4 regions of the Limibacter armeniacum genome follow, and region 3 is predicted to be linked to each of the others. Evidence: riboswitches for the same ligand, from Rfam matches in the RefSeq annotation. Region 3 holds a riboswitch; each other region holds the start of a gene.

Region 1 (3,661 bases), on a different contig from region 3:
TTTTGCTGATTTAAGCCTGAAGGCATGCCCCTTGTCCTTATAGCCTGTCCTATCCGGTAGCACTCTCCCTCTCCAGTCATAAGTGACAATTCCCTGGTCGATCAGTGAAATGAACTGGGAAAAAATTGGTCGTTGCGTCAATTGCACCTTCGTGTACTGGAAGTGGATCTCCCCTTCTATAAGCTTGTGTTCGCCAACCACCCACAACGTTTTGGGGTGCTTGTTATAGAGCGCTTCCTTAAGGGTCTCGTACTCCCAGTAGCAGGTGTCAATGTTTACATCAAGCTGTCCAGCCTTCTGTACCAGCAAGTTCTTGTCTGGAATACTTTGTAAGAAAAGACCTTGTGCATTCGGGGTATTACTTACCGTCACATACAAGTCTTGGTACCCTGGGTACTTTTTACTTTGGTAGCCATGGGTCAGCATCATATCTGTAGCCGTTGGTACAGGGCTAATGTCCCAGTTAGGTACCTTACTGAAAAGTGTATCCTTTGTCTTGGTTGCCGCTCTTTTTGCCTTGATCTCAATCTCTCCCATGTAGTCAGCATTCTTGAGGTTGTTCACCGGAATCCCCAGCGCTTTTTCCAATGTTTCTCCCACATCCTTTGGATTCAGCTTGTGAGGGCTTACACTTCTTATCCACTGTCCTTTTATTTTTCTCAGTTCGCTTATCAGGGTGCCAACATAATCCTCAGCTGTTTCAGGCTCCCCAAAATAGGATAGTAGCATACCCTCAAAGCCCTCTGTATCCCGGAGAGGAATAGCAATCACCTGTCCCTTGTAGACAGTGAAGTATACCAAGTCATTGGATTGCGCATAACGGGGCAGGCGTGATGGCCAGAATCGGGGGTCCCCCTTCTTGGTATTCGGCCGGTAGTAGCTGGTCCTCTGCTCAGCCACTTCGCTCTGTGATAAGATGGCGGTATTGTAGTAGACCTTTCCCTCATCGCCCTGAGGCATTGTACTAAAATCCACAACTCTCCCTTGCTTGAGGATTTCCCTCAACTCCCCTGAGGCGTCAATAATACTTTTCTTTAGCATTGTTTCCGTCATCCGGATCAGGCTAAACTCTTCCCTACAGTATTTCTGGATAATCTCAATTAGGCGTTCTTCCCCCTCATTGGGGATAAAAAATGGATTCACGTTTAAGTTGGTTTAGCTTTTACAATTGGTTTGCATTATAGCAATAAATAGTATTATTCTCATACCTTGATCATATCAACCAAGCTATCTAGCACTTTCAGGGTCCTTTCTTTGTCATACCTAATAGCACACTCCCAAACCGTCATCACATTCCACCCTTCCCTCAACAAGTCCATACGGTGGCTAATGTCATTGGCTCGGTTCCGAGCGATTTTCCAACGCCAAAACTCTGTGTTGGTCTTGGGCAGCTTGTAGTACTTGCAGTCTTGGTGCCCATGCCAGAAGCAGCCATGGACAAAGATCACGGTCTTGTACTTGGGTAACACGATGTCAGGTTTGCCAGGCAGGACTTTGCCCCTGTACCTGCCGTGCAGCCGGAAGCGGAAGCCATGGCGGTGCAGGTAGCGCCTCACAATCAGCTCAGGCCTCGTATCCTTGCCCTTGATCGAGGCCATGATCCTGCTGCGTACTTCGGGGCTAAACTTGTCGGGCATCGCTTTTTGGAAGAGAAGTTACGAAATTCACTTCTTTCTCCCCCTTTTTTCGTCTTCAAGCTCCTTGTTGGACTTGGCAATCCTCTTTTTAAGAGCCCTTATATCAAGCCACGAAGGCACTCCCATAACAACTGTTACTATAAACATAACCCTTAGATCTGTCATGTAATCCGTGACAGGCGAGGTCAGCCATTCAATGAACCAGTAATATACCTTTTCCATGGTATTGAAGTCTTGTTTCAGTAAAAATGAAGGGGGGCCTTCCTCCCAATCGAAGTCAGGCCCATGCAAGAGGAATCAGTTCTCAATCGAAAGCTTTCCCTCTTTCAGCTTGATACACCGGTCAAATGATATACAATTGCCCCCAAACAGCAGTTGGCAGCTATTCAGGTTGTAGATGGGCCATAATTCCAGGTAGGAAGACTGACACACTATCTTCGATGCCAGCGAAGGGTCACGTGAGATCAACTCTCCTGCAAGGGCAATCATATATGCCCCCTTTCTTGTGGCAAATCCCTTGTTGCCCACGAGTCTGTTAAAGTACCCAACCAGTTGCTCGGTACTGTCACGGTGTAGCGTCAAGCGACACTCCTTGATTAGTTCTGTAAATGATTGTGTTGCCATTACCATTCTAGTTTTGTTGTGAAAAATAAACCAAATGGCATCAGGAAATGGGAAGGAAAATAGTGAGGCGCATTTTTTTGTCCTGCTCCAAAAGAGGTTCGGACCACATCGCACTGGACCACCGTGGCTTGTCTTGCTCGGTTGGTATCCCCTTCCATGGGATTCTTGATGCTACTGTAAGTATAGGATTCTTTTTATAATTAATCCAAAATATTTTTATAAATACCTCTACCAAGAAGTTCTTCGGGAAATCTGATGATAATAAAAAGGACAATCCTAATAAGTAAGGTTGAGGATAACCGGAATATGAGTCATCCCGAGTTATTATTGGGATGACTCATATTTATCAATTACACAGCCTTATTCTGTACTGGAGTCACTTTTACATAGTCCATGAACTTACGAAGTTTGTCCATAATGATCGGTGTAGAAACAACAAACTTCTCCCCTTGTACCCAAAATTCAATATAGGTAGACGAGATACTCCCCTTCGCTTTTCTATAGCTAATGAATAAATCTTTTGATACAGTATAGTCATGATAAACTTCCTCGTTTCTTAGAGGTTTTTCTTTATTAATCTTCTCCTGAAGGATTTGATAGTTTTGTAAAATAGCTTTACACTGCTCTAATGTCAGTTCTATATAAGTAATGTCTGCTATTCTTGTCTGATCAGTCTCGAATTGCTTCCGGTCCGGATAATATTTATCGGCACCGATTACCAATTTTGAAATATCCCTATATTTATAACCTGTGAGTTCTAAATAAGAATTACTATTATATGATTTACCCTTAAATACAGTATAGGTTCTAATCGTACTATACTCTCCTTCTGTGTGCTTCTCTACATTGGTTTTGATATACTGTTCTGTAATGTATCTAGTTTGCATACAACCAGTAAGTAATGCTACCATCGACAAGGAGATGAGTGCTTTTCTCATTATTAGTTTTAGTTTTAAAATGATTATAAAAAATATGATTTAATAAGTGTTCTTGAAATAATACAACTACAATAGTATCATTAAAGTAGCCTACTTTTCTTACAAATACTTTAAACCCATCGCCACATGTCCCGATCTTTATTAGATCTATGATCACCGCAATAGCCAAGGATAAGCATAAAAAAACAGCCTGAAACGATCGTGTATCAGGCTGCTTTTATAACCGATCAAGCGGCTTGTCAATACGCTATTCCTTTACCTTGTGCATGTCCAGGTAGAACTTCTTCTCGCCTTCATTCCCCACCAGCAGCTTGAAGTGATCATAACTTTCGCTATACTGCTGTATCACCCCGCATTTCCTAAAATCCTGGTCCTGCTCTCCTTTTACATACAGTACGGAGTCCTGCTCTACCTTGTAGGTCAGTTCATGCGTTTTCTTCATCGGCTCATCGCTGAAAGCCA
Region 2 (3,661 bases), on a different contig from region 3:
CACTCTCTTCTGTCGAAATGGAGTTCAGTTTCTACGAAGGGAATCGGGCAGTTGTACATATGGATGGGGGGCTGGTCGATTTTGCCATGGCTTTCAGCGATGAGCCGATGAAGAAAACGCATGAACTGACCTACAAGGTAGAGCAGGACTCCGTACTGTATGTAAAAGGAGAGCAGGACCAGGATTTTAGGAAATGCGGGGTGATACAGCAGTATAGCGAAAGTTATGATCACTTCAAGCTGCTGGTGGGGAATGAAGGCGAGAAGAAGTTCTACCTGGACATGCACAAGGTAAAGGAATAGCGTATTGACAAGCCGCTTGATCGGTTATAAAAGCAGCCTGATACACGATCGTTTCAGGCTGTTTTTTTATGCTTATCCTTGGCTATTGCGGTGATCATAGATCTAATAAAGATCGGGACATGTGGCGATGGGTTTAAAGTATTTGTAAGAAAAGTAGGCTACTTTAATGATACTATTGTAGTTGTATTATTTCAAGAACACTTATTAAATCATATTTTTTATAATCATTTTAAAACTAAAACTAATAATGAGAAAAGCACTCATCTCCTTGTCGATGGTAGCATTACTTACTGGTTGTATGCAAACTAGATACATTACAGAACAGTATATCAAAACCAATGTAGAGAAGCACACAGAAGGAGAGTATAGTACGATTAGAACCTATACTGTATTTAAGGGTAAATCATATAATAGTAATTCTTATTTAGAACTCACAGGTTATAAATATAGGGATATTTCAAAATTGGTAATCGGTGCCGATAAATATTATCCGGACCGGAAGCAATTCGAGACTGATCAGACAAGAATAGCAGACATTACTTATATAGAACTGACATTAGAGCAGTGTAAAGCTATTTTACAAAACTATCAAATCCTTCAGGAGAAGATTAATAAAGAAAAACCTCTAAGAAACGAGGAAGTTTATCATGACTATACTGTATCAAAAGATTTATTCATTAGCTATAGAAAAGCGAAGGGGAGTATCTCGTCTACCTATATTGAATTTTGGGTACAAGGGGAGAAGTTTGTTGTTTCTACACCGATCATTATGGACAAACTTCGTAAGTTCATGGACTATGTAAAAGTGACTCCAGTACAGAATAAGGCTGTGTAATTGATAAATATGAGTCATCCCAATAATAACTCGGGATGACTCATATTCCGGTTATCCTCAACCTTACTTATTAGGATTGTCCTTTTTATTATCATCAGATTTCCCGAAGAACTTCTTGGTAGAGGTATTTATAAAAATATTTTGGATTAATTATAAAAAGAATCCTATACTTACAGTAGCATCAAGAATCCCATGGAAGGGGATACCAACCGAGCAAGACAAGCCACGGTGGTCCAGTGCGATGTGGTCCGAACCTCTTTTGGAGCAGGACAAAAAAATGCGCCTCACTATTTTCCTTCCCATTTCCTGATGCCATTTGGTTTATTTTTCACAACAAAACTAGAATGGTAATGGCAACACAATCATTTACAGAACTAATCAAGGAGTGTCGCTTGACGCTACACCGTGACAGTACCGAGCAACTGGTTGGGTACTTTAACAGACTCGTGGGCAACAAGGGATTTGCCACAAGAAAGGGGGCATATATGATTGCCCTTGCAGGAGAGTTGATCTCACGTGACCCTTCGCTGGCATCGAAGATAGTGTGTCAGTCTTCCTACCTGGAATTATGGCCCATCTACAACCTGAATAGCTGCCAACTGCTGTTTGGGGGCAATTGTATATCATTTGACCGGTGTATCAAGCTGAAAGAGGGAAAGCTTTCGATTGAGAACTGATTCCTCTTGCATGGGCCTGACTTCGATTGGGAGGAAGGCCCCCCTTCATTTTTACTGAAACAAGACTTCAATACCATGGAAAAGGTATATTACTGGTTCATTGAATGGCTGACCTCGCCTGTCACGGATTACATGACAGATCTAAGGGTTATGTTTATAGTAACAGTTGTTATGGGAGTGCCTTCGTGGCTTGATATAAGGGCTCTTAAAAAGAGGATTGCCAAGTCCAACAAGGAGCTTGAAGACGAAAAAAGGGGGAGAAAGAAGTGAATTTCGTAACTTCTCTTCCAAAAAGCGATGCCCGACAAGTTTAGCCCCGAAGTACGCAGCAGGATCATGGCCTCGATCAAGGGCAAGGATACGAGGCCTGAGCTGATTGTGAGGCGCTACCTGCACCGCCATGGCTTCCGCTTCCGGCTGCACGGCAGGTACAGGGGCAAAGTCCTGCCTGGCAAACCTGACATCGTGTTACCCAAGTACAAGACCGTGATCTTTGTCCATGGCTGCTTCTGGCATGGGCACCAAGACTGCAAGTACTACAAGCTGCCCAAGACCAACACAGAGTTTTGGCGTTGGAAAATCGCTCGGAACCGAGCCAATGACATTAGCCACCGTATGGACTTGTTGAGGGAAGGGTGGAATGTGATGACGGTTTGGGAGTGTGCTATTAGGTATGACAAAGAAAGGACCCTGAAAGTGCTAGATAGCTTGGTTGATATGATCAAGGTATGAGAATAATACTATTTATTGCTATAATGCAAACCAATTGTAAAAGCTAAACCAACTTAAACGTGAATCCATTTTTTATCCCCAATGAGGGGGAAGAACGCCTAATTGAGATTATCCAGAAATACTGTAGGGAAGAGTTTAGCCTGATCCGGATGACGGAAACAATGCTAAAGAAAAGTATTATTGACGCCTCAGGGGAGTTGAGGGAAATCCTCAAGCAAGGGAGAGTTGTGGATTTTAGTACAATGCCTCAGGGCGATGAGGGAAAGGTCTACTACAATACCGCCATCTTATCACAGAGCGAAGTGGCTGAGCAGAGGACCAGCTACTACCGGCCGAATACCAAGAAGGGGGACCCCCGATTCTGGCCATCACGCCTGCCCCGTTATGCGCAATCCAATGACTTGGTATACTTCACTGTCTACAAGGGACAGGTGATTGCTATTCCTCTCCGGGATACAGAGGGCTTTGAGGGTATGCTACTATCCTATTTTGGGGAGCCTGAAACAGCTGAGGATTATGTTGGCACCCTGATAAGCGAACTGAGAAAAATAAAAGGACAGTGGATAAGAAGTGTAAGCCCTCACAAGCTGAATCCAAAGGATGTGGGAGAAACATTGGAAAAAGCGCTGGGGATTCCGGTGAACAACCTCAAGAATGCTGACTACATGGGAGAGATTGAGATCAAGGCAAAAAGAGCGGCAACCAAGACAAAGGATACACTTTTCAGTAAGGTACCTAACTGGGACATTAGCCCTGTACCAACGGCTACAGATATGATGCTGACCCATGGCTACCAAAGTAAAAAGTACCCAGGGTACCAAGACTTGTATGTGACGGTAAGTAATACCCCGAATGCACAAGGTCTTTTCTTACAAAGTATTCCAGACAAGAACTTGCTGGTACAGAAGGCTGGACAGCTTGATGTAAACATTGACACCTGCTACTGGGAGTACGAGACCCTTAAGGAAGCGCTCTATAACAAGCACCCCAAAACGTTGTGGGTGGTTGGCGAACACAAGCTTATAGAAGGGGAGATCCACTTCCAGTACACGAAGGTGCAATTGACGCAACGACCAATTTTTTCCCAGTTCATTTCACTGATCGACCAGGGAATT
Region 3 (3,661 bases):
ATAACCTTTGCTCTATAATTTTCCCATAAGAGAGCACAGCTGGAGCAGTATGGTGAAAAGAGGCGTAGAGGAGGCTTGTGTTTCTTAGTCTTGTGACGTAATAAAATATACTGAACACCAAATAAATCACCTTATTATGAAGGCTAAAATCCTTATCATAGATGATGATAAGAATATCAGAATGACCCTTAGGGAGATTCTTGAGTTTGAAAACTATGTGGTAGAAGAGGCTAAGGATGGAGAAGAAGCCTTGGAAAAACTGGTTATAGAGGACTACGATGTAGCACTTTGCGATGTGAAAATGCCTAAGATTGATGGCATTGCAGTATTGGAAAAAGCAATGGAATATGGTAAGAACACACAGTTTATCATGATTTCGGCTCATGCCAATATTGATATGGCGGTAGATGCTACCAAGAAAGGTGCCTTTGACTTTATCTCTAAGCCACCTGAACTGAACAGGTTATTGTTGGCAGTCCGAAATGCACTTGACAAGTCTACATTGGTAGCTGAGACCAAGGTATTGAAGAAGAAAATTGCCAAACGCTTTGACATCGTAGGTGACTCAGACCCTGTCATGCATATGAAGGAGACGATCGAGAAAGTAGCTCCTACTGATGCAAGAGTGATGATTACAGGACCTAATGGTTCGGGTAAAGAACTGGTGGCAAGATGGATCCATGGAAAAAGTGATCGATCAGCAAACCCTTTGGTTGAGGTGAACTGTGCCGCTATTCCAGCTGAATTGATTGAAAGTGAATTGTTTGGTCATGAGAAAGGCTCTTTTACCTCGGCTCATAAACAAAGGATCGGTAAGTTTGAGCAGGCAGATGGAGGTACACTTTTCTTGGATGAGATCGGTGATATGAGCCTTTCAGCTCAGGCAAAAGTGTTGAGAGCACTTCAGGAAAACCGCATTACACGTGTTGGAGGTGATAAAGACATCAAGGTAGATGTACGAGTATTGGCGGCTACCAACAAGGACCTGAAAGAGATGATTGCCGAGAATAAATTCCGAGAAGACCTTTATCACAGGTTAAGTGTAATTGTAATAAAGGTACCTTCCCTGAATGACCGTAAAAATGATATTCCACTTTTGGTTGAGCGTTTCTTGGAAGATATTGCTGCAGACTATGGTAAACCTAAAATGACGATTACCGAAGCAGCATTAGAAAAACTGAAAGGACATGACTGGACAGGAAATATTCGTGAGTTGCGAAATGTAATTGAAAGACTGACAATTATGTCAAGTAAGGAAATTACAGAAACAGATGTTGAGAGGTATTGCTTTATGTAATACTAAACTCAAAAAACCGGATGACGAAAGCATCCGGTTTTTTTTGTTAGGTCCATTCTGACTTCTATGACTCACAAAGCCATTTTTTAAGATTCTTAGGAAGTTTATCCGGAAATGTCTAGTTTTGCGCTGCTTATCAAGAAAGATGGAGGGACTGGGCCCGATGAAATCTTAGCAACCTGGTGTTACAAGGTGCTAACTCCCAGCCTGTATGGCAGCAATGTCCGGGCAAAGATGAGATCTGACAAATTTCCCCACCTTTCCCCTTCCTTGATAGCTTTTCCCTGAATAGATTCTTAATTTAAGATAAGGGTTGCAGGAGCTGTATTGACCCCAAAAAGTAGAGGAGGTTACATACTTTAATTACTAATAAATGAATCGTCTTTTAAGAACACTGTTCTGCTTGGCGGTACCCTTATTGGTTACATCTTGCTTTGAAATTCGTGAAGATATATACCTAAAACATGATGGTACAGGCCGCTATGAAATGATGCTTGATTTCTCAGAAGCCAAGACCATTTTAGAGCAGGTAAATATTAGTTCGTCTCATATTCCAGGCTTTTGGGAAGGAAACAATCCTTTTTTGCACATGGACTCAGTGATGCAGAAACAAGCTTATCAGGTAGCGACCCAATTTGGAATAAGAGACAGTAAAGCTTTGGTAGATCATCAAAACTTTAGATACGGAATAGGGTTTACCTTTAAAAGTGTGGCTTCACTGAACAATGCACTGGTAACGGTTGCCAATTGGCATGGTAAGGAACATGAGTTTTACAGTTATGCAAAAGGAAAGTTAAAACGAAATGAAGTCTTTTACTGGAATGGGTTAACTGAAAAACTGGAGAGTGAGTCTTTACATCAAGAGAATGTTGAGGAATATGCGAAAGAACTTTATAACCGAGCAGGGTATGAGTGGGTTCTACATACAGAAGGTAAAGTCAGTAAGATAAGTAACAAGGGGGTATCACTATCAGAGGATAGCAGTACTGTAAAGTATAGAACTAAGTTAAAGTTTGTGAAGGAGGGAAACGTAAAACTCCGAAATACAATTAAATTTTAAGACTTTGGATATGTTATAAGGTTAGCCATCAATGACAATAGTCTGCTTTTTAGAAGCATAACGATCAGCGAAACCCTATGATAGCCCATAATTATATATAGAATCATTTATAAATACAGAATATCAATATGTCATACTTATTCACTTCAGAGTCTGTGTCAGAAGGACACCCAGATAAAATTGCGGATCAAATTTCAGATGCGATCCTTGATGCTATGCTACAACAGGACCCGGATTCAAGGGTAGCTTGTGAGACAATGGTGACAACAGGACTAGTAGTAGTGGCTGGCGAAATTACGACAAAGGCATATGTTGAAATCCCTGATATTGTAAGGGAAACAATTGCTAAAATCGGTTATGACGAAGATGACTATCAGTTCTCGGCAGACTCTTGTGGTGTACAGGTGGCATTACATAGCCAATCTCCTGATATTGCACAGGGTGTTAACGAAGGAGAAGGAATAGATAAAGAGCAAGGAGCAGGAGATCAGGGAATGATGTTCGGCTATGCTACCAACGAAACGCGTGAGTACATGCCAATGGCATTGGCTTACTCGCACAGACTGGTAAAGGAATTAGCTAGAATCAGAAAAGAAGGGTCAGCGGTCATGTCATACTTGCGTCCTGATGCAAAGGCTCAGGTTACAATCGAATATGATGACAACCACAAACCATTGAGAGTTCATACGATTGTTGTATCAACTCAGCATGATCCATTTGCAGATGAAGCAACAATGCTTAGCACCATCCGCAAAGATGTTATCGAGCATGTGATTAAGAAAGTGATTCCTGTAGAGTTACTGGATGACAATACAATTTACCATATCAACCCGACTGGTAAGTTTGTGATTGGTGGCCCTCATGGTGATGCTGGTTTGACAGGTAGAAAGATCATTGTAGATACTTACGGTGGAAAAGGAGCTCACGGTGGTGGAGCTTTCTCTGGTAAGGACGCTACTAAAGTGGACCGTTCTGCTGCTTATGCATCTCGTCATATTGCCAAAAACCTTGTGGCTGCTGGCTTAGCAGATGAGGTGTTGGTACAAGTGTCTTATGCTATCGGTGTTGCAAAACCTGTTTCGCTTAACATTAATACATACGGTACTGCTAAAATTGATATGTCTGATGCAGAAATCTCGAACAAAGTTTCTGAAATCTTTGATATGAGACCTCGTGCGATTGTAGAGCGTTTAGGTTTGAAAAACCCTATCTTCTCTCCTACAGCAGCATATGGTCATATGGGACGTGATGCTTACAAAGGAGAAGTAGAACTACACCATGTGACAATTGAAGAGGACGATACA
Region 4 (3,661 bases), on a different contig from region 3:
AGGTAGTGGACAGTGAGGTGATAAGGGCTGTAGGAAAAGAGATGAAAATGAACCTTGATCGTGTGACAGATCTGAGTACACCCCAAAGGAAAGGACTGGTGGATCAGCTATTGAGTGCATTCAATGAATATCAGCCTCATAAGGAGTTGAAAAGGGCAATGGGAGGCGTTATTTCTGCTTATATGGAGAGAGGGAATGTGGTGTTTGTTGGACGCGGTGCTGGCTTCTTTGCTGAAGAAAGTGTCAATGTACTAAATGTAAAGTTGTTTGCTCCTCTTAGGTATAGGGTCAGGATGCTGATGCAAAAGGAAGGTATGAGTGAAGATAAGGCGATTGAGCTTGTAGAACTGATGGATGATAAAAGGAGCAGGTTTAATGAGTTTCTGTCAGGGGCAAGTGAGCTTCATTATGATATTTTGCTTGACCGCTCAAGGATAAGCACCAATGGGATCGTCAATATGCTATATTCAACGCTTGAAGAGATGCCGGAATTTTAAAGGTAAAACCCTGTTCAGTTTATGCATGAACAGGGTTTTTTGTTGCTATTCTTCAAATAATGGTGAAGATAAATATCTGTCGCCTCGGTCACATACAATAAATACGACAACCCCTTCCTCTAATTCTTCAGCTACTCGAAGTGCAGCTACGGCAGCACCTCCACTACTCATTCCTGAAAATATACTTTCTTCCTTAGCCAGTTTACGAGCCATCGTTGAAGCCTCTTCCTGAGAGATGTCAATGATTCTGTCGACTCTTTCAGGTTCAAATATGGCAGGTAAGTATGCTTCTGGCCATCTTCTGATGCCTGGAATCCGAGAACCTTCAGTTGGTTGCGTACCTACAATCTGAACGTTTGGGTTTTGCTCTTTCAGGTAACGGGACACACCCATAATAGTACCTGTTGTTCCCATAGCAGATACAAAGTGTGTGATTTTTCCTTCTGTTGCTTCCCATATCTCAGGTCCTGTGTGACGATAATGAGCCTTGTAGTTGTCAGGATTGCCAAACTGATTAAGCATAAGGTATTCTCCTGTCGCTGCTTTTTCTCTTGCAAGGTCAATAGAACCTTCCATTGATCGCTCAGAAGGCGTAAGGATTACTTTGGCACCATATGCTTGCATGGTTTTGACCCGTTCTGCTGTGGCATGCTCAGGCATAATCAGTTCAATTTCTACACCAACTGCTTTAGCAATCATGGCAAGTGCAATTCCTGTATTGCCGCTGGTGGCTTCAACCAGTTTCATTCCTGGTTTCAGTTCACCTCTGTCAATAGCCCCTTGTATCATACTGAGAGCAGGTCTGTCTTTGACACTACCGCCGGGGTTATGACCTTCTAATTTTCCATAAACCTTAACATTTGGGTTAAGGTTTAGATGTGTAACCTCTACTAATGGGGTGGATCCTACCAAGTCAAGGATTGATGGCATAATATATTTTCTTTGTGTTTTGAATTCAATTTAACGCTGTCACTGTTATAAATTCTATATTCAATTGAAGAAAAGCATACTTCAAATTAGATCAATTCATAATTGAATGCTAAAGAATTTATTTATTGTATCAAATAATAGAGCTTCCTGAGTTGCTAATTTTCCACTCCCTTTCTTATCGATAGCCTAGTTGTTATATAGGGTATTGAGGCAAATTTACGCATGTCATCTGTTTCTATCCAATTTATGAAATCAGAAACTGTCTGTAATCTTTGTACCTATTTGATAATCTAGGTGATAGAGTTATACCGTTTCTTGTTACAGTTTGTAAGTTTGCTAGCTATAATCATTATCAAGGCTTTTTTGTTTTGAATTTTTTGTATTCAGCTAGTTCATTGGTAAGAGAAAAGTAGGATAAGCTTTTTCTCATCGAAGCTTTTGGTATAGCTCCTTAGGATTAAAATAAATCTTAATTTTTTTGTGATGTTGTTTGGTTTTTTTCAGAAATGGTCAGTATGTTTGTGGCACATACAGTCAATTACCTCACATCTGAAGTAATTGGTTTATAAAGAAGAGGCGAGAGACTAGGCTTTAAGACCCTCTAGCAACCCCCTCACTCGTGGGAAAGGTGCTAATTCCTAGCCTAAGTTTTTAGGACATATAAACTAATTAGGCATCATGAAAGCATTTAAAATTCTTTTTGTTGACGCAGCAGCGTTGACCCAATTTTTTGCATCTCGCAACACGTACAATTTCTCATACCGAATGTGTATGCGAATGCGAATGTGTAGCTAATCGCACATACACTCCCCACACCTCCGTTTCCATCTCCTAAGATGTATTGTTACGTTTCGCACCAAGTGACGCGCGGCTTGGTACAGGCGTTTCTTTATCCTTAGCACAAGCAGGAGGCTCGTTTTGGTCTACAAAACGTGTTTTAAGAACCATTGTACCATTTTATTAAAATCCAAAGAGCCATGTCAGATAATAAATTAAGATTCGAAACACTACAAGTGCATGCAGGTCAGGAAGTTGAAGCTACTACGAATGCCCGTGCAGTACCGATTTACCAAACTACATCTTACACATTCAACGATGCAGAACATGGTGCTAACCTGTTTGCCTTGAAAAAGTTTGGCAATATCTACACTCGAATCATGAACCCAACAACGGATGTGTTTGAGAAGCGAATCGCTGCACTTGAAGGCGGAGTGGCAGCACTTGCAGTAGCTTCAGGACAGGCAGCGCAGTTTATTGCACTGAATAACCTTTGTGAGTCAGGAGATAATATTGTTTCTACAACATACCTATATGGCGGAACTTATAATCAGTTTAAAGTGTCTTTCAAAAGGTTAGGCATTGGGGTGAGGTTTGCAGAAGGTGATGATGCAGAGAGTTTTGAGAAGCTGATTGATGAGCGTACCAAAGCACTGTATCTGGAAACTATTGGGAACCCACAGTTTAATATTCCAGACTTTGAAGCAATCGCAAAAGTTGCGCAGAAACATAATATTCCATTGGTGGTAGACAATACTTTTGGAGCAGGGGGGTACTTGTTCCGACCTATTGACCATGGTGCCAATGTTGTAACGGCTTCGGCTACGAAATGGATTGGTGGACACGGAACATCAATTGGTGGAGTCATAGTAGATGCGGGTAATTTCAACTGGGCAAATGGTAAGTTTCCTCAGTTTACAGAACCATCAGAAGGATACCATGGATTGAAGTTCTGGGAAGTTTTTGGAGAGGGTGGTCCATTTGGAAATATAGCTTTCGCAATCAGAGCGAGGGTAGAGGGACTGAGAGATTTTGGTCCAGCATTGAGTCCATTCAATTCCTTCCTTTTATTACAAGGTTTAGAAACACTTTCTCTTCGTGTACAAAGACATGTTGATAATGCTTTGGCTTTGGCAGAGTGGTTAGCATCACATGATGCAGTTGAGTCAGTGAATTACCCAGGCCTGAAAACAAGTCCATACCATGAGCTTGCGAAGAAATACCTGACAAATGGTTTTGGAGCAGTATTGTCATTTGAAGTAAAAGGAGGAAAAGAAGTTGCCAAAGACTTTATCAGTCAGCTAAATCTGGCAAGTCACTTGGCTAATGTAGGAGATGCTAAAACACTGATTATTCATCCAGCGTCAACTACGCACCAACAGCTTTCAGATGAAGAGCAGGTGGCAGCTGGAGTTACCTCTGGATTGTTGAGAGTATCTGTAGGAATTGAACATATA

What was found. A riboswitch is a leader RNA that binds a small molecule or an ion and turns the genes downstream of it on or off. The one in region 3 is predicted to bind S-adenosylmethionine.
Region 1: it holds a riboswitch for S-adenosylmethionine, as region 3 does, so the genes downstream of both, V6R21_RS05575 (hypothetical protein) here and V6R21_RS27430 (hypothetical protein) in region 3, are expected to answer to the same signal.
Region 2: it holds a riboswitch for S-adenosylmethionine, as region 3 does, so the genes downstream of both, V6R21_RS05740 (hypothetical protein) here and V6R21_RS27430 (hypothetical protein) in region 3, are expected to answer to the same signal.
Region 4: it holds a riboswitch for S-adenosylmethionine, as region 3 does, so the genes downstream of both, V6R21_RS10635 (O-acetylhomoserine aminocarboxypropyltransferase/cysteine synthase family protein) here and V6R21_RS27430 (hypothetical protein) in region 3, are expected to answer to the same signal.

What each region holds. Positions count from the first base shown of each region.
Region 1 is NZ_JBAJNO010000007.1:1,219-4,879, reverse strand. It holds gene V6R21_RS05590 (MvaI/BcnI family restriction endonuclease) at 1-1,143, opposite strand, end outside; gene V6R21_RS05585 (very short patch repair endonuclease) at 1,203-1,637, opposite strand; gene V6R21_RS05580 (hypothetical protein) at 1,665-1,859, opposite strand; gene V6R21_RS05575 (hypothetical protein) at 1,935-2,261, opposite strand; SAM-I-IV-variant riboswitch at 2,325-2,438, opposite strand; gene V6R21_RS05570 (hypothetical protein) at 2,612-3,199, opposite strand; gene V6R21_RS05565 (hypothetical protein) at 3,447-3,661, opposite strand, start outside.
Region 2 is NZ_JBAJNO010000007.1:30,877-34,537, forward strand. It holds gene V6R21_RS05730 (hypothetical protein) at 1-302, shown strand, start outside; gene V6R21_RS05735 (hypothetical protein) at 550-1,137, shown strand; SAM-I-IV-variant riboswitch at 1,311-1,424, shown strand; gene V6R21_RS05740 (hypothetical protein) at 1,488-1,814, shown strand; gene V6R21_RS05745 (hypothetical protein) at 1,890-2,084, shown strand; gene V6R21_RS05750 (very short patch repair endonuclease) at 2,112-2,546, shown strand; gene V6R21_RS05755 (MvaI/BcnI family restriction endonuclease) at 2,606-3,661, shown strand, end outside.
Region 3 is NZ_JBAJNO010000009.1:2,304,820-2,308,480, reverse strand. It holds gene V6R21_RS27435 (sigma-54-dependent transcriptional regulator) at 137-1,297, shown strand; SAM riboswitch class I at 1,428-1,538, shown strand; gene V6R21_RS27430 (hypothetical protein) at 1,671-2,357, shown strand; gene metK (methionine adenosyltransferase) at 2,486-3,661, shown strand, end outside.
Region 4 is NZ_JBAJNO010000008.1:1,156,097-1,159,757, forward strand. It holds gene V6R21_RS10625 (cytidylate kinase-like family protein) at 1-497, shown strand, start outside; gene cysM (cysteine synthase CysM) at 543-1,427, opposite strand; SAM riboswitch class I at 1,988-2,094, shown strand; gene V6R21_RS10635 (O-acetylhomoserine aminocarboxypropyltransferase/cysteine synthase family protein) at 2,405-3,661, shown strand, end outside.